Regions from separate parts of the Pseudomonas sp. LARHCG127 genome, predicted to be linked through region 1. Evidence: predicted binding sites of a transcription regulator. Region 1 holds the regulator's gene; each other region holds the start of a gene.
What was found. The regulator FliA, encoded in region 1, starts transcription of late flagellar genes. The targets are predictions, from matches to a motif close to CTAAAGTTTNNNNNNNNNNNGCCGNTAA.
Positions count from the first base shown of each region.

Region 2: the regulator FliA is predicted to act here: its motif matches at 2,493-2,520, upstream of ACIPQ1_RS14115 (flagellar protein MotY).
Region 3: the regulator FliA is predicted to act here: its motif matches at 2,073-2,100, upstream of ACIPQ1_RS18005 (methyl-accepting chemotaxis protein).

Region 1 is NZ_JBIXJT010000011.1:20,577-27,941, forward strand. Features, by position in the region: gene ACIPQ1_RS19000 (protein-glutamate methylesterase/protein-glutamine glutaminase) at 1-130, opposite strand, end outside; gene ACIPQ1_RS19005 (chemotaxis protein CheA) at 179-2,440, opposite strand; gene ACIPQ1_RS19010 (protein phosphatase CheZ) at 2,469-3,254, opposite strand; gene ACIPQ1_RS19015 (chemotaxis response regulator CheY) at 3,273-3,644, opposite strand; gene fliA (RNA polymerase sigma factor FliA) at 3,812-4,555, opposite strand; gene fleN (flagellar synthesis regulator FleN) at 4,552-5,382, opposite strand; gene flhF (flagellar biosynthesis protein FlhF) at 5,498-6,847, opposite strand; gene flhA (flagellar biosynthesis protein FlhA) at 6,859-7,365, opposite strand, start outside.
Region 2 is NZ_JBIXJT010000007.1:158,791-166,155, reverse strand. Features, by position in the region: gene ACIPQ1_RS14120 (argininosuccinate synthase) at 48-1,265, opposite strand; gene ACIPQ1_RS14115 (flagellar protein MotY) at 1,394-2,395, opposite strand; gene pyrC (dihydroorotase) at 2,588-3,634, shown strand; gene rnt (ribonuclease T) at 3,631-4,308, shown strand; gene ACIPQ1_RS14100 (peroxiredoxin) at 4,555-5,157, opposite strand; gene ACIPQ1_RS14095 (bacterioferritin-associated ferredoxin) at 5,471-5,689, shown strand; gene bfr (bacterioferritin) at 5,888-6,361, shown strand; gene grxD (Grx4 family monothiol glutaredoxin) at 6,589-6,930, opposite strand; gene ACIPQ1_RS14080 (molybdopterin oxidoreductase family protein) at 7,020-7,365, opposite strand, start outside.
Region 3 is NZ_JBIXJT010000010.1:51,756-59,120, forward strand. Features, by position in the region: gene ACIPQ1_RS18005 (methyl-accepting chemotaxis protein) at 114-2,030, opposite strand; gene ACIPQ1_RS18010 (methyl-accepting chemotaxis protein) at 2,243-4,147, opposite strand; gene ACIPQ1_RS18015 (16S rRNA (uracil(1498)-N(3))-methyltransferase) at 4,262-4,969, opposite strand; gene tatC (twin-arginine translocase subunit TatC) at 4,966-5,763, opposite strand; gene tatB (Sec-independent protein translocase protein TatB) at 5,760-6,179, opposite strand; gene ACIPQ1_RS18030 (twin-arginine translocase TatA/TatE family subunit) at 6,190-6,477, opposite strand; gene ACIPQ1_RS18035 (phosphoribosyl-ATP diphosphatase) at 6,502-6,834, opposite strand; gene hisI (phosphoribosyl-AMP cyclohydrolase) at 6,827-7,225, opposite strand; gene ubiB (ubiquinone biosynthesis regulatory protein kinase UbiB) at 7,307-7,365, opposite strand, start outside.

The sequences.
Region 1 (7,365 bases):
CCTGATCGATCGCCTCTTTGCCGTTAGTCGCGGTACCGACGACCTGAATACTCGTGTCCGCTGAAAGAATTTCCGAGACGCGGCGACGGAAAAAACCCGAATCGTCCACCACCAGGACTTTAACTACCATAAACACTCCGTTAGACGAGACGCGGCCCTGGGCCACGCCCCTCCAGAATCAAATACGCCGGGCGGCGTAACGCTTGAGCATGCTTGGCACATCGAGAATCAACGCGATGCGGCCGTCGCCGGTGATGGTGGCGCCGGACATGCCCGGGGTGCCCTGGAGCATCTTGCCCAACGGCTTGATGACCACTTCTTCCTGGCCCACCAACTGGTCGACGACAAAGCCGATCCGCTGGGTGCCCACCGAAAGGATCACCACGTGGCCTTCGCCTTGCTCGACGTGAGCAGCGGAGCTGACCAGCCAGCGCTTGAGGTAGAACAGCGGCAGCGCCTTGTCCCGCACGATGACCACTTCCTGGCCGTCGACCACGTTGGTGCGCGACAGGTCGAGGTGGAAAATCTCGTTGACGTTGACCAATGGGAAGGCGAAGGCCTGGTTGCCCAGCATCACCATGAGCGTCGGCATGATCGCCAGGGTCAACGGGACCTTGATGACGATCTTCGAGCCCTGGCCCTTGGTCGAGTAGATATTGATCGAACCGTTGAGCTGGGAAATCTTGGTTTTCACCACGTCCATGCCCACGCCACGGCCCGACACGTCGGAGATCTCGGTCTTGGTCGAGAAGCCCGGGGCGAAGATCAGGTTGTAGCACTCGGTGTCGCTCAGGCGGTCGGCGGCGTCCTTGTCCATCACACCGCGTTTCACCGCGATGGCACGCAGCACGTTCGGGTCCATGCCCTTGCCGTCGTCGGAGATCGACAGCAGGATGTGGTCGCCCTCCTGCTCAGCGGCCAGGATCACCTTGCCGCCACGGACCTTGCCCGAGGCTTCGCGTTCTTCCGGCGACTCGATGCCGTGGTCGACCGCGTTGCGCACCAAGTGGACCAGCGGGTCGGCCAGGGCCTCGACAAGGTTCTTGTCGAGGTCGGTCTCTTCACCCACCAGTTCCAGGTTGATTTCTTTCTTGAGCTGGCGAGCCAGGTCGCGAACCAGGCGCGGGAAGCGCCCGAAAACTTTCTTGATCGGCTGCATCCGCGTCTTCATGACCGCGGTTTGCAGGTCCGCCGTGACCACGTCAAGGTTCGACACGGCCTTGGACATGGCTTCGTCCTGGCTGTTGAGGCCCAGGCGCACCAGGCGGTTACGCACCAGCACCAGCTCGCCGACCATGTTCATGATCTCGTCCAGGCGCGCGGTATCGACCCGAACGGTGGTCTCGGCTTCGCTGGCCGGTTTTTCCGCTGGCGGCGCAGCCGGCGCAGCACGGGCAGGCGCCGGGGCGGCGGCAGGATTGGCGGGCTCGGCCTTGGGCTCAGGTGCCTTGGCGGCGGGTTTAGGCGCGGCCTTGGCCGCTGGCGCAGCAGTGGCGGTGGTGCCGGCAGCAGGGGCAGCCGTGGCCTTCCCGACTTCTGTGAACTTGCCTTTGCCGTGCAGTTCGTCGAGCAGCGATTCGAATTCATGATCGCTGATCAGGTCGCTGCCAGCCGCGGCGGCAGCCGGCTTGGCTGGCGTCGGCGCGGAAGCGATGGCCGAATCCAGGGCGTCAACGGCAAAGGTGCCCTTGCCATGCAACTGGTCGAGCAAGGCTTCGAATTCGTCGTCGGTGATGTCCGAGCTGTCGCCCGCCGCTTTCGGGGCGGCCGGGGCTGCTGGCGGGACAACGGCATCTGGCGCGAACTGGCCCTTGCCGTGAAGCTGGTCGAGCAGCGACTCGAACTCGGCATCGGTGATTTCGTCGCTGCCAGCCCCATTGCTGGCCGGTGCAGCCGGCGCAACCTGAGCGGCCGGCGCTTCGGCCTGGGCCTTGACGGCACTCAGGGAGTCCAGCAACTGTTCAAATTCGTTATCGGTGATGTCGCCCGATTCCTCGGCGACCGGTTCTTCAACCACCGCCTCGGCAACCGGCGCGGCTTCGTCAGCCGATTGCGGCTCGGCCAGGCGTGCCAGCGCGGCGAGCAGCTCGGGGGTGGCTGGGGTAATCGGCGAGCGCTCACGCACTTCGCTGAACATGCTGTTGACCGCATCCAGCGCTTCGAGCACCACGTCCATCAATTCCGAATCAACGCGACGCTCACCCTTGCGCAGGATGTCGAACACGTTCTCGGCAATGTGACAGCACTCCACCAGCTCGTTGAGCTGGAGGAAGCCGGCGCCTCCTTTTACAGTGTGGAAACCGCGAAAAATTGCATTGAGCAGATCCGCATCATCAGGTCGGCTTTCCAGCTCGACCAGCTGTTCGGACAGTTGCTCTAGAATCTCGCCGGCCTCAACCAGGAAATCCTGAAGGATCTCTTCATCGGCGCCGAAGCTCATTAATGGCTGCTCCTAAAATAGGGCTAAATCAAAATCCAAGGCTGGACAGCAAATCGTCCACATCGTCCTGACCGGACATAACGTCTTCTCTTTTATCGGCATGAATTTGCGGACCTTCACCCTGAGAGAGATGTTTTTGTGGATCTTTTTCGGCAAGCATCGCTTCACGGTCGTGTTCGATGCCTGCAAAGCGGTCGACCTGGCTAGCCATCAGCACCAGTTTGAGCAGGTTGCTTTCCACTTCGGTGACCAGTTGGGTCACACGCTTGATCACCTGGCCGGTCAGGTCTTGATAGTCCTGGGCCAGCAGAATGTCGTTGAGGTTGCTGGCCACGGCGCGGTTTTCGCTGCTGCTGCGCGTCAGGAAACCGTCGACCCGACGGGCCAGCTCCCGAAATTCTTCAGCACCGACTTCGCGACGCATGAACCGGCCCCAGTCGGTGCTCAAGGCCTGGGCCTCTTCACTCAGGCCATTGACCAGCGGCGTAGCGCTTTCCACCAGGTCCATGGTGCGGTTGGCCGCCGCCTCGGTCAGCTTGACCACATAGCCCAGGCGCTCGGTGGCGTCGGTGATCTGCGAGACTTCCTCGGCCTGCGGCATGTGCGGGTCGATCTGGAAATTGACAATCGCGCTGTGCAGTTCACGCGTGAGCTTGCCCACTTCCTGATACAGACCACGGTCACGGGTCTGGTTGAGCTCATGGATCATTTGAACCGCATCGCCAAAGCGACCTTTTTCAAGGCTGTCGACCAGTTCGCGGGCATGTTTTTTCAGGGTCGATTCGAAATCGCCCATTGAAGATTCGTTGTCCATAGCTCCCCCGTGGCGCCGTTAACCGATGCGTTCGAAGATTTTTTCGATCTTCTCTTTCAACGCCTGGGCCGTGAAGGGCTTGACCACATAGCCGTTTACACCGGCCTGGGCCGCTTCGATGATCTGCTCGCGCTTGGCTTCGGCAGTCACCATCAGCACCGGGAGGTGCTTGAGTTTTTCGTCGGCGCGCACATGGCGCAGCAAGTCGATACCGGTCATGCCGGGCATGTTCCAGTCAGTCACCAGAAAGTCGATGCTCCCGCTGTTGAGGACCGGAATGGCTGTGACGCCATCATCCGCCTCGACCGTGTTGGTGAACCCAAGGTCACGCAACAGGTTTTTTATGATCCGCCGCATCGTTGAGAAGTCATCAACGATGAGGATTTTCATGTTCTTGTCCAATTCGACCTCCAAGCAGTCTTAAACGCGCCCAGCACCTGGACGCGCCATTTCAATCAATTCCGGCACAACACTCGACAACGGTCTGGAGCACAACGGATGGAAACTGACCCGGCAACGCCATGCCAGTCCCGCTCGCAGTGTCCCCACACTGCCTGTCAGCGCGCTCGCCACTCCCCCAAACGGCCCCGCAAGCGGGCCGCGCACTGGCTGTGTAACTGGCTGACCCGAGATTCGCTGACCCCCAGGACCTCACCGATTTCCTTGAGGTTCAGCTCTTCGTCGTAGTACAGCGCCAAGACCAGTCGCTCACGTTCCGGCAAATTGGCAATCGCATCCGCCAGCGCGCTCTGGAAACGTTCATCTTCCAGGTCACGTGACGGCTCCATGTGAGCACTCGCGTTATCCTCATGCAGCCCTTCGTGCTCGCCGTCCTGCAAGAGGTCGTCGAAGCTGAACAGGCGACTGCCCAAGGTATCGTTCAAAATCCCGTAATAATCATCGAGACTCAACTGGAGTTCGGCCGCAACCTCGTGATCTTTAGCGTCACGCCCAGTTTTAGCTTCGATTGCCCGAATCGCGTCACTGACCATGCGGGTATTGCGGTGCACCGAACGCGGCGCCCAATCGCCCTTGCGGACTTCATCGAGCATCGCCCCGCGAATGCGAATACCGGCATAGGTCTCGAAACTGGCGCCCTTGCTGGCGTCGTATTTGTTCGACACTTCAAGCAGGCCGATCATGCCGGCCTGGATCAAGTCCTCGACCTGGACACTGGCTGGCAACCGCGCCAGCAAGTGATAGGCGATACGCTTGACCAGTGGCGCATAACGCTCGATCAATTCGTATTGGGCGTCCCGTGCCGATTTTTTGTAGAGATGGTTGTAACCGCTGGCTGTCATAACACGGGCCCTGCTGTTTGTTGCACAAGACGCTCGACGAAAAACTCCAGATGCCCGCGGGGGTTGGCCGGCAGTGGCCAGGTATCGACCTTCTGGGCGATCGCCTTGAACGCCAGCGCGCATTTGGAACGTGGAAAGGCTTCATAAACGGCACGTTGCTTCTGGACGGCCTTGCGCACGCTTTCGTCGTAAGGCACTGCACCGACGTATTGTAGGGCGACGTCCAGGAAGCGATCGGTGACCTTCGTCAATTTGGCGAACAGGTTGCGTCCTTCCTGCGGGCTCTGGGCCATGTTGGCCAGGACGCGGAAGCGGTTCATGCCATAGTCGCGGTTAAGCAGTTTGATCAGGGCATAGGCGTCGGTGATGGACGTCGGTTCGTCGCAGACCACCAGCAGCACTTCCTGGGCGGCGCGCACGAAACTGACGACCGAGTCGCCGATGCCGGCCGCGGTGTCGATCACCAGCACATCGAGGTTGTCGCCGATGTCGCTGAACGCCTGGATCAGGCCCGCGTGCTGCGCCGGGGTCAGGTGAACCATGCTCTGGGTGCCGGAGGCAGCCGGCACGATGCGAATCCCGCCCGGCCCCTGCAACAGCACGTCGCGCAGTTCGCAACGGCCTTCGATCACGTCCGCCAGGGTGCGTTTGGGGGTAAGCCCCAACAACACGTCGACGTTCGCCAGGCCCAGGTCGGCGTCCAGCAGCATGACCCGTCGGCCAAGCTCTGCCAGAGCCAGGGACAAGTTCACTGACACGTTAGTCTTCCCGACGCCACCTTTGCCGCCGGTCACCGCGATCACCTGTACGGGATGCATGCTGCCCATGTTCGTTCTTTACCTTGTCTTCTTAGACGGAGGCCACATTACTGGCTGCGCGTTCGCATACGGAACAATGCATGGCAGACCATCGATGTAGGTACAAAAAATATTCATGATTACCTCAGCCGACCTGCTTGGTCGGGCTGTGGTAGATGTCAGCGAACATGTCAGCCATGGCTTCCTCGCTGGGTTCTTCCTGCATTTGCACACTTACGGCACGACTGACCAATTGATGACGGCGCGGCAGATGCAAATCATCCGGGATCCGCGGCCCATCGGTCAGGTAGGCCACCGGCAGTTCATGACCGATCGCCAGGCTCAACACCTCGCCCAGGCTTGCCGTTTCGTCCAGCTTAGTCAGGATGCAGCCGGCCAGCCCGCAGCGTTTGTAGCTGTGATATGCGGCGGTTAGAACCTGTTTTTGGCTGGTGGTTGCCAACACGAGATAATTTTTTGACTTGATACCGCGTCCGGCCAGGCTTTCGAGCTGCATGCGCAGGGCCGGATCGCTGGCTTGCAGGCCGGCGGTATCGATCAGCACGACGCGTTTGCGCAGCAGCGGCTCCAGCGCCTGGGCCAGGGATTGGCCCGGATCCACATGGGTCACCGACACATTGAGGATGCGGCCCAGGGTCTTGAGTTGTTCCTGGGCACCGATACGGAAACTGTCCATGCTTACCAGGGCGATGCTCTGGGCGCCGTACTTGAGTACATAACGGGCGGCGAGCTTGGCCAGGGTGGTGGTCTTGCCCATGCCGGCAGGACCGACCATGGCAATGACCCCGCCCTCTTCCAGCGGCTCGACTTCCGGCGTGGCAATCATGCGTGCCAGGTGCGCCAGCAACATGCGCCAGGCTTGGCGCGGCTCTTCGATACCATTGATCAGCGCCAGCAGGTCGCGGGACAACGGGCCGGACAGGCCGATGCGTTGCAGGCGACGCCACAGGTTGGCCTGGGCCGGACGGCTGCCTTGCAGCTGGTTCCAGGCCAGGGAGCCGAGCTGGACTTCCATCAGCTCGCGCAGGCTGTTGAGTTCGAAGCGCATCGAGTCCAGGGCGCGCGGGTCAAGCCCACGGGCTGGCGCGGCAGGTGCCGGCTCTGGACGACGCGGTTCGGCCTGGACCTGTTCCATCAGCGGTTCGGCGGCGGTCAACGGCAGGCCGGCGGTCAGCGGTTGACCGGCGAACAATTGACGATTGATGCCCGGCGCACCTTCGCCTTCGCTGCTGCGCAGGCTCAGTTCGGCCTGGGCGCTGGCGATGCGCGATTGAGTCTTGCGCAGCTCATCTTCAAGTTCCATGTTCGGAACCCGTGGCGCCAGCGCCGACAATTTGTAATCCAGGGCCGCCGTCAGCTCGACACCGCCGGCGATACGACGGTTGCCAATGATGGCTGCTTCAGCGCCCAGCTCGTCACGAACCAGTTTCATGGCCTGACGCATGTCTGCGGCGAAAAAACGCTTCACTTGCATAAACCACTACCTCAGCCGTTGGGCCCTACTGTCGCAACGATGGTCACTTGCTTGTTGTCCGGTATTTCCTGGTACGCCAGCACATGCAGCCCCGGGACCGCGAGGCGTCCGAATCGCGAGAGCATCGCGCGAATCGGACCGGCCACCAGCAGGATCACCGGTTGGCCTTGCATCTCTTGCCGCTGGGCTGCCTCGATCAGCGAACGCTGCAGCTTCTCGGCCATGCTTGGCTCCAGCAGAACACCCTCTTCCGAGCCTTGTCCTGCCTTCTGCAGACTATTGAGCAATATCTGTTCCAACCTTGGCTCCAAGGTGATAACAGGCAGCTCAGACTCAGTGCCTACAATGCTTTGGACGATTGCACGGGATACGCCGACCCGAACCGCGGCCACCAAGGCGGCGGTATCTTGACTCTTGGACGCGTTGTTGGCGATGGCTTCGGCAATACTGCGTATGTCGCGCACGGGCACTTGTTCGGCCAACAACGCTTGCAGCACCTTGAGCAACTGCGACAACGA
Region 2 (7,365 bases), on a different contig from region 1:
AAAAAAAACGGCCTGCTCAAGGCAGGCCGTTTTTTGGATAACCAAGGTCAGAACAGCTTGCGACCCTTGTTCGCTGCGATGCGCATGCGCAGTGCGTTGAGCTTGATGAAGCCGGCTGCGTCGGCCTGGTTGTAGGCGCCACCGTCCTCTTCGAAGGTCGCGATGTTGGCATCGAACAGCGAGTCGTCGGACTTGCGCCCGGTCACGATCACGTTGCCCTTGTACAGCTTCAGGCGTACCACGCCGTTCACGTTGGTCTGGGAAGCGTCGATCATCTGTTGCAGCATCAGACGCTCAGGGCTCCACCAGTAGCCGGTGTAGATCAGGCTGGCGTACTTGGGCATCAACTCATCCTTGAGGTGGGCCACTTCGCGGTCCAGGGTGATCGATTCGATCGCCCGGTGGGCGCGCAGCATGATGGTGCCGCCCGGGGTTTCGTAGCAGCCGCGGGACTTCATGCCGACATAACGGTTCTCGACGATGTCCAGGCGACCGATGCCGTGTTCGCCGCCAATGCGGTTCAGGGTCGCCAGCACGGTGGCCGGGCTCATTTCCACGCCGTCCAGTGCGACGATATCGCCGTTGCGATAGGTCAGTTCCAGGTACTGCGGGGTATCTGGGGCCTTCTCCGGGGAGACGGTCCAACGCCACATGTCTTCTTCGTGCTCGGTCCAGGTGTCTTCCAGCACGCCGCCTTCATAGGAGATGTGCAGCAGGTTGGCGTCCATCGAGTACGGAGACTTTTTCTTACCGTGGCGCTCGATCGGGATCGCGTGCTTCTCGGCGTAGTCCATCAGTTTTTCGCGAGACAGCAGGTCCCATTCACGCCACGGTGCAATGACTTTCACGCCCGGCTTGAGGGCATAGGCGCCCAGTTCGAAACGCACCTGGTCGTTGCCTTTGCCGGTGGCGCCGTGGGAAATGGCGTCGGCGCCGGTTTCGTTGGCGATTTCGATCAGGCGCTTGGCGATCAACGGACGGGCGATGGACGTACCCAGCAGGTACTCGCCTTCGTAAACGGTGTTGGCGCGGAACATCGGGAACACGAAGTCGCGGACGAACTCTTCGCGCAGGTCATCGATGTAGATCTCTTTGACGCCCATGGCCTGGGCCTTGGCGCGTGCAGGCTCGACTTCTTCGCCCTGCCCCAGGTCAGCGGTGAAGGTCACCACTTCGCAGTTATATGTGTCCTGCAGCCACTTGAGGATCACCGAAGTGTCCAGGCCGCCGGAATACGCCAGAACGACCTTGTTTACGTCCGCCATGCCATCACTCCACGGGTTGTACGGAAAGCCGGGAAGTCTAACGTCCAGCGCGGATAATTTACAGAGGCGCGACAGCTTATGACGACGAAGCGACAGATTATGTCGACTGCGCGACGATCCGCGCGGGATCAGGAAGTGCGCGCAGTCGTCGCGGCAGGCGCAGCCGACTTGGCCGGGACAACCGGCGTCGGCGTCTTGCCCGGCGCAGCAGCGGGTGCCACGGCAGGCGATGCAGGCGTTGCCGCTGGTGTTGCCGGTTGTGGCGCCGGAGCCTGGGTGGCTGCCACCCGCTCCAGTTTTACGACGACACGACGGTTCTTGGCCCGATTGGCGGCATTGGTATTGGCGACCAGCGGATAACGCTCGCCGTGGAAGCGCACGGTGAACTGCGATTCCTGGAAGCCGTTGGCCTTGAAGAAGTCCTGAACCGCCAGGGCCCGACGGCGCGAAAGCTCACGGTTGGTCAGGCGGTTGCCACTGTTGTCGGAATGGCCATCAAGCTCGACATGATTGACGCTCGGGTCGGCCTTGATGAAGTCGAGCATGACCTGCAACTGAGCCTTGGCCCGAGCGTCCAGCTCAACCCCCTCGCCGGGGAAACCAATCTGGGTTTGCTTGATCTGTTCGAAGTTCTTCGGCAACAGTTTCGCCACGCAGCCCTGGTAATCGTTGAACGCCTTGTTGAAGCGCACGGGCAGCAGCCGGACTTCGGAAACGCGCCCATCCTCGGTGTTGCGTCGAACCACGGGGCTGCGACCTTCCATCAATCCGCTGATCAGCCGGCCTGCCTGCACCTGGGAACTGTCGAACAGCACATCGCCACTGCCGATCCTGACCGAGCCCAGGTTGATATCGCCCCGTCCTGGCTGCCAGGGCGCCGCGGCCGCGAGCAACGTTGCGGAGCCACCACCGAGCATCGGGTTATAAGCCTTGAGGCGGAACGTGGCCTGCTCCCCCGCCTTGCGCACGAATTCGCCGCTGCCAAAATCGGTGATCGGCTGGCTCAGCCGGCACTCGAACTTGTCGCCTTCGACCGTCCACTCGATGCTCTCCAGACGGGTCTGGAAAGTGAGCGCCATGGCGGGAAGGCTGGCAAACACACTGAGCAAGGCTAGATAACGCTGGCGCACGGGAGGCTCCACTGACTTTTATACAAAGATCGACGCCTGCTTGAGGGCATGACGCCTGTCCGGGGTACTGCACGGATTCGTGGCACACCTGTAGGAGCTATCGGTAAGTTGTGGCAGAACTTGATAGCGGGTGCCTGAATCGGTCTTTTCCGGTAGCATTCCCCAGAGTTTGACCCGCCTGGAAGCCCCCCAATGTCCGACCGCCTGACCCTGCTGCGTCCCGACGACTGGCATATTCATCTTCGCGATGGTGCTGTGTTGACCCATACCGTCGCCGATGTCGCGCGCACCTTCGGGCGCGCAATCATCATGCCTAACCTGGTTCCGCCCGTGCGCAACGCCGCCGAGGCCGATGACTATCGCCAGCGTATCCTCGCCGCGCGCCCGGTTGGCAGCCGCTTCGAACCGCTGATGGTGCTTTACCTTACCGACCGCACCCAGCCCGAAGAGATTCGCGACGCCAAGGCCTGCGGTTTTGTCCACGCCGCCAAGCTGTACCCCGCCGGCGCGACCACCAACTCCGATTCCGGCGTCACCAGCATCGACAAGATCTTCCCGGCGCTGGAGGCCATGGCCGAAGTCGGCATGCCGCTGTTGATCCATGGTGAAGTCACCCGGGGCGACGTCGACGTGTTCGACCGCGAGAAGATCTTCATCGACGAGCACATGCGTCGCGTCGTGGAGCGTTTCCCGACCCTAAAGGTGGTGTTCGAACACATCACCACCGGCGATGCCGTGCAGTTCGTCAACGAGGCACCGGCCAACGTCGGCGCGACCATTACTGCCCATCACCTGCTGTACAACCGCAACCACATGCTGGTGGGCGGGATCCGGCCGCACTTCTATTGCCTGCCGATCCTCAAGCGCAATACCCACCAGGAAGCCTTGCTGGACGCCGCCACCAGCGGCAGCGCCAAGTTTTTCCTCGGCACCGACTCGGCCCCCCACGCCCAGCACGCCAAGGAAGCGGCCTGCGGTTGCGCCGGCTGCTACACCGCCTATGCCGCCATCGAGATGTACGCCGAGGCGTTCGAACAGCGCAACGCGCTGGACAAGCTCGAAGGCTTTGCCAGCCTGCACGGTCCGCGGTTCTACGGCCTGCCGGTGAACACCGATCGTATTACCCTGGTCCGTGACGAATGGACCGCCCCTGTCAGCCTGCCCTTCGGCGAGCAGACCGTCATCCCGCTGCGCGCCGGTGAAAAACTGCGCTGGCGCCTGCTGGAGGAAAACGCGTGAGTGAAGATCATTTCGACGACGAGCTGGACGGCAACGGTGGTTCGGGCGGCGCCCGTCACCCCATGGCCGCGCGGTTCCGTGGTTATCTGCCGGTCGTCGTCGATGTCGAAACCGGTGGTTTCAATTCCGCCACCGACGCCCTGCTGGAAATCGCCGCGACCACCATCGGCATGGACGAAAAAGGCTTTGTGTTCCCTGATCACACCTACTTCTTCCGCGTCGAACCGTTCGAAGGCGCCAACGTCGAAGCGGCGGCCCTGGAGTTCACCGGGATCAAGCTCGATCACCCGCTGCGCATGGCGGTCAGCGAAGAAACAGCCCTGACCGACATCTTCCGTGGCGTACGCAAGGCGCTGAAAGCCAACGGTTGCAAGCGAGCGATCCTGGTCGGCCACAACAGCAGCTTCGACCTGGGCTTCCTCAACGCCGCCGTCGCGCGCCTGGACATGAAGCGCAACCCGTTCCACCCATTCTCCAGCTTCGACACCGCGACCTTGGCGGGCCTGGCGTACGGCCAGACTGTCTTGGCCAAGGCCTGCCAGGCAGCCGACATCGACTTCGATGGCCGCGAGGCCCACTCGGCCCGCTACGACACCGAGAAGACCGCCGAGCTGTTCTGCGGCATCGTCAACCGGTGGAAAGAGATGGGTGGCTGGCAGGATTTCGACGACTGACATCGGCGCCAGATCCAGCTCTTGTGGCTCTTGTGGCTCTTGTGGCTCTTGTGGCGAGGGAGCTTGCTCCCGCTGGGTGGCGTAGCCGCCCCAAATATTTTGTGAGCGCTTCGCACTCAAGCGGGAGCAAGCTCCCTCGCCACAGGGTCCAGAGCCAAAGATTCTGCGTCTCTGCCGATCATTCGGTTTGCACTGCCCATAAAAAACCGGCCCATCGAGGGCCGGTTTTTTTATGCCTGGGTGCGCTTACAGCTTGTCGCTGTGCTCGCCCAGGTAAGCGGCAACGCCTTCAGGCGATGCGGTCATGCCCTTGTCGCCTTTTTTCCAGTTGGCCGGGCAGACTTCGCCGTGCTCTTCGTGGAATTGCAGCGCGTCGACCAGACGGATCAGCTCTTCCATGTTACGGCCCAGCGGCAGGTCGTTGATGATCTGCGAACGGACGACACCCTTGTCGTCGATCAGGAACGCACCACGGAAAGCCACGCCGCCTTCGGACTCAACGTCATAGGCCTTGGCGATTTCGTGCTTCATGTCGGCAGCCATGGTGTATTTCACCTGGCCGATACCGCCATTGTTGATCGGGGTGTTGCGCCAGGCGTTATGGGTGAAGTGCGAGTCGATCGAAACAGCGACCACTTCAACGTTGCGCGCCTTGAAATCGTCCATGCGGTGATCCAGTGCGATCAGCTCGGATGGGCAGACGAAAGTGAAGTCCAGCGGATAGAAGAACACCAGGCCGTATTTGCCTTTGATGGCCGAGGACAGGGTGAAGCTGTCGACGATTTCGCCGTTGCCGAGGACGGCTGGAACGGTAAAGTCCGGGGCTTGTTTGCCTACGAGTACGCTCATGGGATATCTCCTGATGTAATAGCGTGAAAACAAGGTCCGGGCCAGCCTGCCACCCTCAGGCGACAGCCCTGTGACACGAACCCGCTTACAAGGGCCGACCATCATACACCGCGCATTTGGACTGTCTTCAACGGTTTTTTGTGGTATCGAAAAATCGCCGCCCCGCTGCGGGCCGCTTTCGTCGCGCTGGATAAAACCGTTCGTCAGCCTGACGTCACCTGGGTGAAAGTCCTTGAGAAACCACTTTGACAATCATTCTCGTTAACATTAAGATCCGTCTCAATTGAGTCACAACCAGCGACGGTTCTCACTTATGTATGTATGCCTCTGCACTGGCGTCACCGACGGGCAAATCCGCGAAGCGATTTATGAAGGTTGCTGCAGCTATCGCGAAGTCCGCCAGGCCACCGGCGTAGCCAGCCAATGCGGCAAATGTGCCTGCCTGGCCAAGGAAGTGGTGCGTGAAACCCTCGCCAAGGTGCAAACGGCACAGGCCTCGATCCCTTACCCGGTAGAATTTACTGCCGCGTAAACACAGCTTTTCAAGGAACCGGACTTAGTGTCCGGTTTTTTTATGCCTGAAAATCAAATAGTTAGCGTCCAGACGCGGAACACAAACATTCTTATTCCGATTAATTTTCATTTATTATTCAATAACTTAGGTTTGACACTGGTAAATACGCGGCTCAAACTCCGCCCTATACACAGCTATTACAGGGCAGGCCTCATCATGAAAGGCGACATTACAGTCATCCAGCATCTCAACAAGATCCTTGCCAATGAGCTGGTCGCGATCAACCAATACTTCCTGCATGCGCGCATGTACGAGGACTGGGGCCTGAACAAGCTGGGCAAGCACGAGTACCACGAGTCCATCGACGAGATGAAGCACGCGGACAAGCTGATCAAGCGCATCCTGTTCCTCGAAGGCCTGCCGAACGTCCAGGACCTGGGCAAGCTGCACATCGGCGAACACACCCAGGAAATGCTCGAGTGCGACCTGCGTATCGAGAAAGCCGGCCACATCGACCTGAAGGCCGCCATCGTCCATTGCGAAAGCGTTGGCGACTTCGGTAGCCGTGAACTGCTGGAAGACATCCTCGAATCCGAGGAAGAGCATATCGACTGGCTGGAAACCCAACTGGGCCTGATCGACAAGATCGGTCTGGAGAACTACCTGCAATCGCAGATGGGTGAAGAGTAAGTTTCCCCAGTAGCAAGCCACTAAAAAGCCCCGCCCTCTTTCGAGAGGCGGGGCTTTTTATTACCTGGACTCCAGGCCACACCGAAACCACTGTGGGAGCGAGCTTGCTCGCGAAAGCGTTGTATCAGAAACATCAACAGAGACTGACACACCGCTATCGCGAGCAAGCTCGCTCCCACAAGGTCTAATGTTCACCACAACCAGTGTGGTGAACAGACTTCCATGGATCAGGCTTCGGTCTTGTTCGCCGCTGCTGCTTCCACAGCTGCCTTGATCGTGGTCTGCAGAGAGCCGTCAGCGGCCATCTCGGTCATGATGTCGCTACCGCCGATCAGCTCACCACCCACCCACAATTGCGGGAAGGTTGGCCAGTTGGCGTACTTGGGCAGGTTGGCGCGGATTTCCGGGTTCTGCAGGATGTCCACGTAGGCAAACTTCTCGCCACACGCCATCACCGCCTGGGCGGCCTTGGCCGAGAAACCGCACTGTGGCGCGTTCGGCGAGCCTTTCATGTAAAGCAGGATGGTGTTGTTGGCAATCTGGTCTTTAATCGTTTCGATGATATCCACGGAGCACCTCGGCTTAAACTTTGCGACTTCAGATGTCGACACGGTGGCGCATTGTAACGGAAAGCAGAACGTGCTGCTCAGGGACAATTTTACGCAGCCGCCACCTTCACCGGAACACCGTTGAGCGCCGCGTTGCCGGATAACTCATCGAGCTGACAGTGATCGGTCAAGTCGTTGGCGCTGGAGCCTGGCTGTGCGCTGGCAATGGTCATCTGCACGCCCGGCCGGGCATGGCCCCAGCCGTGGGGCAGGCTGACCACGCCTTTCATCATGTCCAGGCTGCCCAGCACCTCGACTTCGATGACCCCCACCCGCGAACTGACGGTCACGCGCTGCCCATCGACAAGGCCGCGAGAAGCGAGGTCATCCGGGTGCATCAGCAACTGATGACGCGGCTTGCCCTTCACCAATCGATGGAAGTTATGCATCCAGGAG
Region 3 (7,365 bases), on a different contig from region 1:
TCACTGTCGGTAGAGCAGTGCTCTCAGCCCCAATAGGGACTGATGCACTGCTTCATGCCTATGTGTTTGGAAAACCAGCTAAGCGGCCATTCGTTACAAAATCCCCAATGTCTCTAAACTTTGAACCGCCCCACCAGCGTCTGCAAGTGAACGCCCAACCGAGCCAATTCCGCACTTGAAGCGGCCGTCTCCTCACTGGACGACGCCGTCTGCTCCGACACATCACGCACATTCAGCACACTACGGTTGATCTCCTCAGCCACCGCACTCTGCTGCTCGGCCGCTGCGGCAATTTGCTGATTCATCGACTGGATCGCCGAAACCGTCCGAGTGATGTTCTCCAGCGAGCTCCCCGCACGACGGGTCAATTCGACGCTGCTGTCGGTCAGGCTACGGCTGTTGTCCATGATGGTCGCGACCTGTTCGGTACCGGTCTGCAGGCCCACGATCAGTTCTTCAATCTCTTCGGTGGATTTCTGGGTGCGCTGGGCCAGGCTACGGACCTCGTCGGCCACCACGGCGAAGCCTCGTCCGGCCTCACCGGCACGGGCTGCCTCGATGGCCGCGTTGAGGGCCAGCAGGTTGGTCTGCTGGGCCACGGACTTGATCACGTCCAGGACGCTGCCGATCTTGTCGCTCTCACGCTTCAAATCGCCCATGGCGGCGGTGGAATTGCCTACTTCCTTGGCCAGGCGCTCGATCTGGGCGATGGCTTCGCCAACGACCTTGTCGCCTTCACGGGCTTGCTGGTCGGCGGCGACGGCCGCTTCGGAAGCTTCCTCGGCGTTGCGCGCCACTTCCTGCACCGTGGCGGTCATTTCGTGCATGGCGGTGGCGACCTGATCGGTTTCCACTTTTTGGCTGTTGACCCCGGCGCTGGTCTGTTCGGTCACGCTTGAGAGTTGTTCAGCGGCGCTGGCGATCTGGGTAACCCCTTCACCGATGCCACCGATCAATTGCCGCAGGCCGACGGTCATGCGTTGCATGGCGCGTTGCAGTTGGCCGAGTTCGTCGCGGCGTTCGGAGGTAAGGTTGTGGGTCAGGTCGCCTGCGGCGACACGTTCTGCCACCTTCAGGGTCTCATCCAGCGGGCCGACGATTTGCCGAGTAATGAGCAGGGCGGCGATCACGCCAAACAGCAGCGCCAGTGCAGCGGCTGCGATCAGGACGCTCTTGGCCTGGGCGGTGTCGTGGTCACGCACGGCGGTCTGGGAGACGGTGAGCTTCTGGCTGGAATCGATCAGTACCTGGCCCTGCTGACTCATGCGCTGCAATGCGGCGCCGTTATCAAGTTGGGAATCGCGGAACTGGCTGACCGCCGCTCGATAGATGTTCATCGAGTCGCTGGCCTGTTGGAGCTTGTCGGCGTGCTCTTCGGGCAACTGCGCTGGCAAGCGTGCCAAGAGTTTCAAGACATCGGTGATTGCATCGATGGCCGGTTGTTGGGCCTCGCTTTTACCGCTGTAGGTGTAGCCGCGAACCTGATAACGCGCTTGTTGGATGGCCTTGCTCAAGGTCACGATGCTGTTGAACTGGGTGATGTCGCCACCTTGCAGCAGCGCTTTTTCCACTTCGGCGACGCGAGCCACGGTGTTATCGGCGCTGGCGCCCAGCTTGCTGCGGGCATCTTCGCGGCTGACGGTGGCGCTGGTCATCTGGGCGAAGGCGCTTTTGTATTCGGCGACGGCGGCCAGTTGCTGGTCGATCAATGCAACATCGGCTGGCTGTTCGATCAGCTCGCGAGCGGTTTTCAGCCCGGCTTCGAGTTTGCCAAGTAGGTCATTGACCTGTTGTGGCCCTTTCTCGCCCCGCGTGGTGTTGTAGTCGATGCTGGCCAGGTTCAAGTCCTTGCTCAAGTCATTGAGACTGGCAATGAACCCCAGCTTGTCGCCCCGGCTGATGACATTGCCCAGGCCGGACCAGCCGGTGAACGCAATCATCAAGGTGAGGAGCAGCACCAGGCCGAAGCCTGCGCCGAGTTTGCGGTTAACGCTTACATTTCCCAGACCCTGGGCAAGCCACCCGAACATGCTGATACTCCCTTGGAGCGCTGATTTGGTTTTATGGGGACTGTATCGGCGGCTTCGGTGGGATCTGTAGGGATTTGCCAAGATTTCGTGGCGAGGGAGTTTGCTCCCGCTCGGCTGCGAAGCAGTCGTAAATCTGGAGAGTGTTGGTGGCCGCTTCGCGGCCAAGCGGGAGCAAGCTCCCTCGCCACACAGGGTTTGTGCCTGCCCTTTGGTCAGACCTTGAAGCGCCCCACCAGCGTCTGCAAATGAGCCCCCAACCGCGCCAGTTCGGCGCTCGAAGCGGCGGTTTCTTCACTGGAAGCGGCCGTCTGTTCGGAGACATCGCGAACATTCACGACGCTGCGGTTGATCTCCTCGGCCACGGCGCTCTGTTGCTCGGCCGCGGCGGCGATCTGTTGGTTCATCGACTGGATCGCGGAAACGGTGCGGGTGATGTTTTCCAGTGAGCTACCGGCACGGCGAGTCAATTCGACGCTGCTGTCGGTCAGGTTGCGACTGTTGTCCAGGCTGGACGCGACTTGTTCGGTTCCGGTCTGCAGGCCTAGGACCAGTTGCTCGATCTCTTCGGTGGACTTCTGGGTGCGCTGGGCCAGGCTGCGTACCTCGTCGGCCACCACCGCGAACCCACGCCCGGCTTCACCGGCCCGGGCCGCCTCGATGGCCGCGTTGAGGGCCAGCAGGTTGGTTTGCTGGGCCACGGACTTGATCACGTCCAGGACGCTGCCGATCTTGTCGCTCTCGCGTTTGAGGTGGCCCATGGCTTCGGTGGAATTGCCCACAGCGTTGGACAGGCGCTCGATCTGGGCGATGGCTTCGCCAACCACCTTTTCGCCTTCGCGAGCCTGCTGGTCCGCGGCGACGGTCGCTTCGCTCGCTTGTTCGGCATTGCGCGCCACTTCCTGCACCGTGGCGGTCATTTCGTGCATGGCGGTGGCGACCTGGTCGGTTTCCACTTTCTGGCTATTGACCCCGGCGCTGGTCTGCTCGGTGACGGCCGAAAGCTGTTCGGCGGCGCTGGCGATTTGCGTGACGCCGTCGCAAATGCCACCGATCAATTGCCGCAGGCCCACGGTCATGCTCTGCATGGCACGTTGCAGTTGGCCCAGTTCGTCGCGGCGCTCGGAACTTAGGTTGTGGGTCAAATCGCCTGCCGCCACGCGTTCGGCGACCTTGAGGGTCTGCTCCAGTGGAGTGACGATCTGCCGGGTGATCACCATGGCTGCGATCACCCCGAACAGCAGGGCCAACGCAGCGGCCGAGATCAGGAAGAGGTTGGCTCTGGCGGCCTCATGGTCGCGCACGTCCGTTTGGGACAACGTGATGTCCCTACTGGCCCCGCGTAGCACAACCCCCAAGTCGGACATGCGCTTGATGGCGGCAGCGCTGGCGGCCTGGGCTTCATGGAACTGGCTGACGGCGGCACGATAGGCCTTGAACGACTCGCTGGCCTGTTGCAGGTTGGCGGCGTGTTCAGCGGGCAGTTGGGCCGGCAGGCTGCCAAGCGCTTTCAGCGCGTTATCGATGGCATCCAAGGCCGGCTGCTCGGCATCGGCCTGGCCGCTGTAGGTGTAGCCGCGAACCTGATAGCGGGCTTGCTGGATGGCCTTGCTCAGACTCACCACGCTGTCGAGTTGAGCCGCGTTCTCGCTTTGCCGTATGGCGCTTTCAACGCTGGCGACTCGGGCCACGGTGTTATCGGCGCTGGCGCCCAGCTTGCTGCGCGCATTCTCACGACTGACTGTGGCGCGGACCAATTCGGCAACGACAGTCCTGTACTCGGCAATAACCGCCAGTTGTTTGTCGATGAGCGCCACATCGGCCGATTGCTTGATCGATTGGCGAGCAGCCTGTAGTCCAGGTTCCAATTTACCGAGGAGATCGTTGAGGTCACCTGGGCCTTTCTCGCCGCGGGTCGCGTCGTAATCCATACGCGCGGAGCGCAGGTCCTTGGTCAGGTCGTTCAGGCTGGCGATGAGCCCCAGCGTGTCGCCGTGGGCAATCACTTTACCCAGGCCGGTCCAGCCGGTGAAAGCGATCATCACGGTCAAGAACAGCACCAGGCCGAAACCGAAGCCAAGTTTGCGATTGACGCCTACGTTACCTAGCCATCGGATCATGCTGGTACTCCCTTGAAGGGCGGAATTGCGTTGTATAAAACGCTATCGGCTCAGAAAAGGAGAGCAGGAGCAATGAGTTAGATGCCTTTGGAATAGCGTGGCAAACCAAAGGGATCAGAACAGTCGTGCGAGCAGGGCCGTAACGGCAGTTTCCACCCGCAGGATCCGTTCCCCAAGCTGCACCGGTTGCAAGCCGGCCTTGCCCAGCAGATCGATCTCGTAGGGGATCCAGCCGCCTTCGGGGCCAATTGCCAGGGTGACGGGTTCCGTCAGGGCCCGGGGGCAGGGCGGGTGGTTGCCCGGGTGGCCGACCAGCCCGAGGGTCCCGTCCACAAGGGCCGGCAGGCGGTCTTCAACGAAGGGCTTGAAGCGCTTTTCAATGATGATTTCAGGCAGGACGCTGTCCCGGGCTTGCTCCAGCCCCAGGATCAGTTGCTCCCGAATTGCCTCGGGCTCCAGGAACGGCGTCTGCCAAAAGCTCTTTTCCACGCGATAGCTGTTGACCAGCACCACCCTCGGCACGCCCATGGTGGCGATGGTCTGGAACACTCGCCGGAGCATTTTCGGACGCGGCAGCGCCAACACCAGGGTCAAGGGCAACTTGGCCGGTGGAGGCTGGTCGAGGATCACTTGCAGTTCGGCTTCCCGAGCTTCCAGGCGCAGCACCTGGGCCGAGCCCATCAACCCGCCAATGCGCCCGACACGCAGGCTGTCGCCGACCGCGCTGCGGTGGACTTCCTGCATGTGGGTCAACCGGCGATCGCTCAGGATGACGCGGTCAGGCCCGATGAAGTCGGCCTCTTCGAGCAGCAGCAGGTTCACGCTTGGGTCGCTGGCGGCTGATCGTTATGGTCATCGACCGGTTGGTCCTCGGGGTCTTCCTTCCGACGTTTGCGCACCAGGCCACCGAACAGGATGCCGATCTCGAACAGTAGCCACATCGGCACGGCCAACAGGGTCTGGGAGAAAATGTCCGGCGGGGTCAGGATCATGCCGACCACGAAGCAGCCGATGATCACGTAGGGGCGGATCTTCTTCAGGTAGGCGACGTCGACCACGCCGATCCACACCAGCAGCACCACCGCCACCGGGATTTCGAACGCCACGCCGAAGGCGAAGAACAGCGTCATGACGAAATCCAGGTAGCTGCTGATGTCCGTCATCATTTCCACGCCCGCCGGGGTGGCGGCGGCGAAGAACTTGAAGATCAGCGGGAACACCAGGTAATAGGCGAAGGCCATGCCGGTGTAGAACAGCAGGATGCTGGACACCAGCAGCGGCACGGCGATGCGTTTTTCATGCTTGTACAGGCCAGGTGCGATGAAGCCCCAGATCTGGTGCAGGATCACCGGGATCGCCAGGAACAGCGAGACCATCATCGTCAGCTTCAGTGGCGTCAGGAACGGCGACGACACGTCGGTGGCGATCATCGTCGCCCCTACCGGCAAGTACTGGCGCAGCGGCGTGGAGACGAAGGTGTAGATCTGCTGGGTGAAGGAAAACAGCCCGGCGAAGATGATGAAAACCGCCGCGACGCAACGCAGCAGGCGGGTGCGCAACTCGGTGAGGTGCGATACCAGCGGCATCGGCTGGTCGTTTTCGGGGATATCGCTCATGGGGCTCGCGGCGGCAAAGTAGGGTCGTTAGGCGCAGGCGCAGCGGTGGAGGCTGTGTCCGCTACCGTCGGTGTCGCTGGCGCCGGTTCTGCCACCGGCACGCCGCTTTCTGGCGTTTGGGAAGCCATCGTCGGCTCGACCACGGGCTGGACCGGCGTCGGTTCCTGTTGGGTCGGCGTGAAGATTTTCCGCGCTTCCTGCTCCAGGGACAGAATATGTTCGTTGTGCAGTTGCCGACGGATATCGTCGGCACCGATTTCACGTTCAACTTCCTGTTTGATCGCATTGAAGCTGCGCTTCAGGCGCCCGATCCACAGACCGGCAGTGCGCGCAGCGCCCGGCAGGCGCTCGGGGCCCAATACCAACAGGGCGACGAGGCCGACGAGCAGCAGTTCAGTGAAGCTGATCCCAAACATTAGTCAGTGCTCACGAGTCTTTGCGAATGGGCTCTTCGACTTTCTGGGCCTGCACATCGATGGTATTCGGTGCATTCACAGGCTGAGTGGCCTGCGGGTGTACCGGTTGGGCCGGTTGGCCGGGCTGGGCTTGGGTGGTCGTCGGATCGGTCGGTTTTTCATCATCGTTCATGGCTTTGCGAAAGCCCTTGATCGACTCGCCGACATCGGTGCCGAGGTTTTTCAGTTTCTTGGTACCGAACACCAGCACCACGACGACCAGGATGACGACCCAGTGTTTCCAGTCAAAGATACCCATGTGGCTACTCCTCTCAAAAGTTGATCAGGCGGACGGGCGCGAGGCTTTCTCGACGTGCCCGGACAGACCGAAACGACGGTCCAGTTCATCCAGTACGGCCTGCGGATGCTGCCCCAGTTGGGCCAGCATGACCAGGCTGTGGAACCACAGGTCGGCGGTCTCGTAGATTACGTCGCTGCAGTCGCCGCTGATGGCGGCGTCCTTGGCTGCGATGATGGTCTCGACCGACTCTTCGCCGACTTTCTCCAGAATCTTGTTCAAGCCCTTGTGGTAAAGGCTGGCGACATAGGAACTGTCAGCCGCGGCGCCCTTGCGCTCTTCCAGCACCTGGGCCAGGCGGGTCAGGGTGTCACTCATGGGTATGTCCTGAATAAATGGCATGCGGGTCCTTGAGCACCGGGTCGACGGTTTTCCAGTCGCCGTTCTCGAAGACGCGATAAAAGCAGCTTTGACGGCCGGTGTGGCAGGCAATCTCGCCGACCTGTTCGACCATCAGGATGATGACGTCGCCGTCGCAGTCCAGGCGCATCTCATGCAGGTGCTGCACGTGGCCGGACTCTTCTCCCTTGCGCCACAGCTTGCCACGGGAACGTGACCAATAGATGGCGCGGTCCTCGGCAGCGGTCAGGGCCAGTGCTTCGCGGTTCATCCAGGCCATCATCAATACGCGCCCGGTCTTGTGGTCCTGGGCGATGGCCGGCACCAGGCCGTCAGCGTCCCACTTGATCTCGTCCTGCCAGTTTTTCATCGTTGACTCCGACCATGGGCCGCGCACCTGGAATCGGCGGGCCCAGCGTTGAAACAGTGTGCCAGCGTGAACCGGTGCTGGCTATCGACGAACGACCAGATACAGACCGACCACCACCATGATACCGGCCGGCCAGTGGC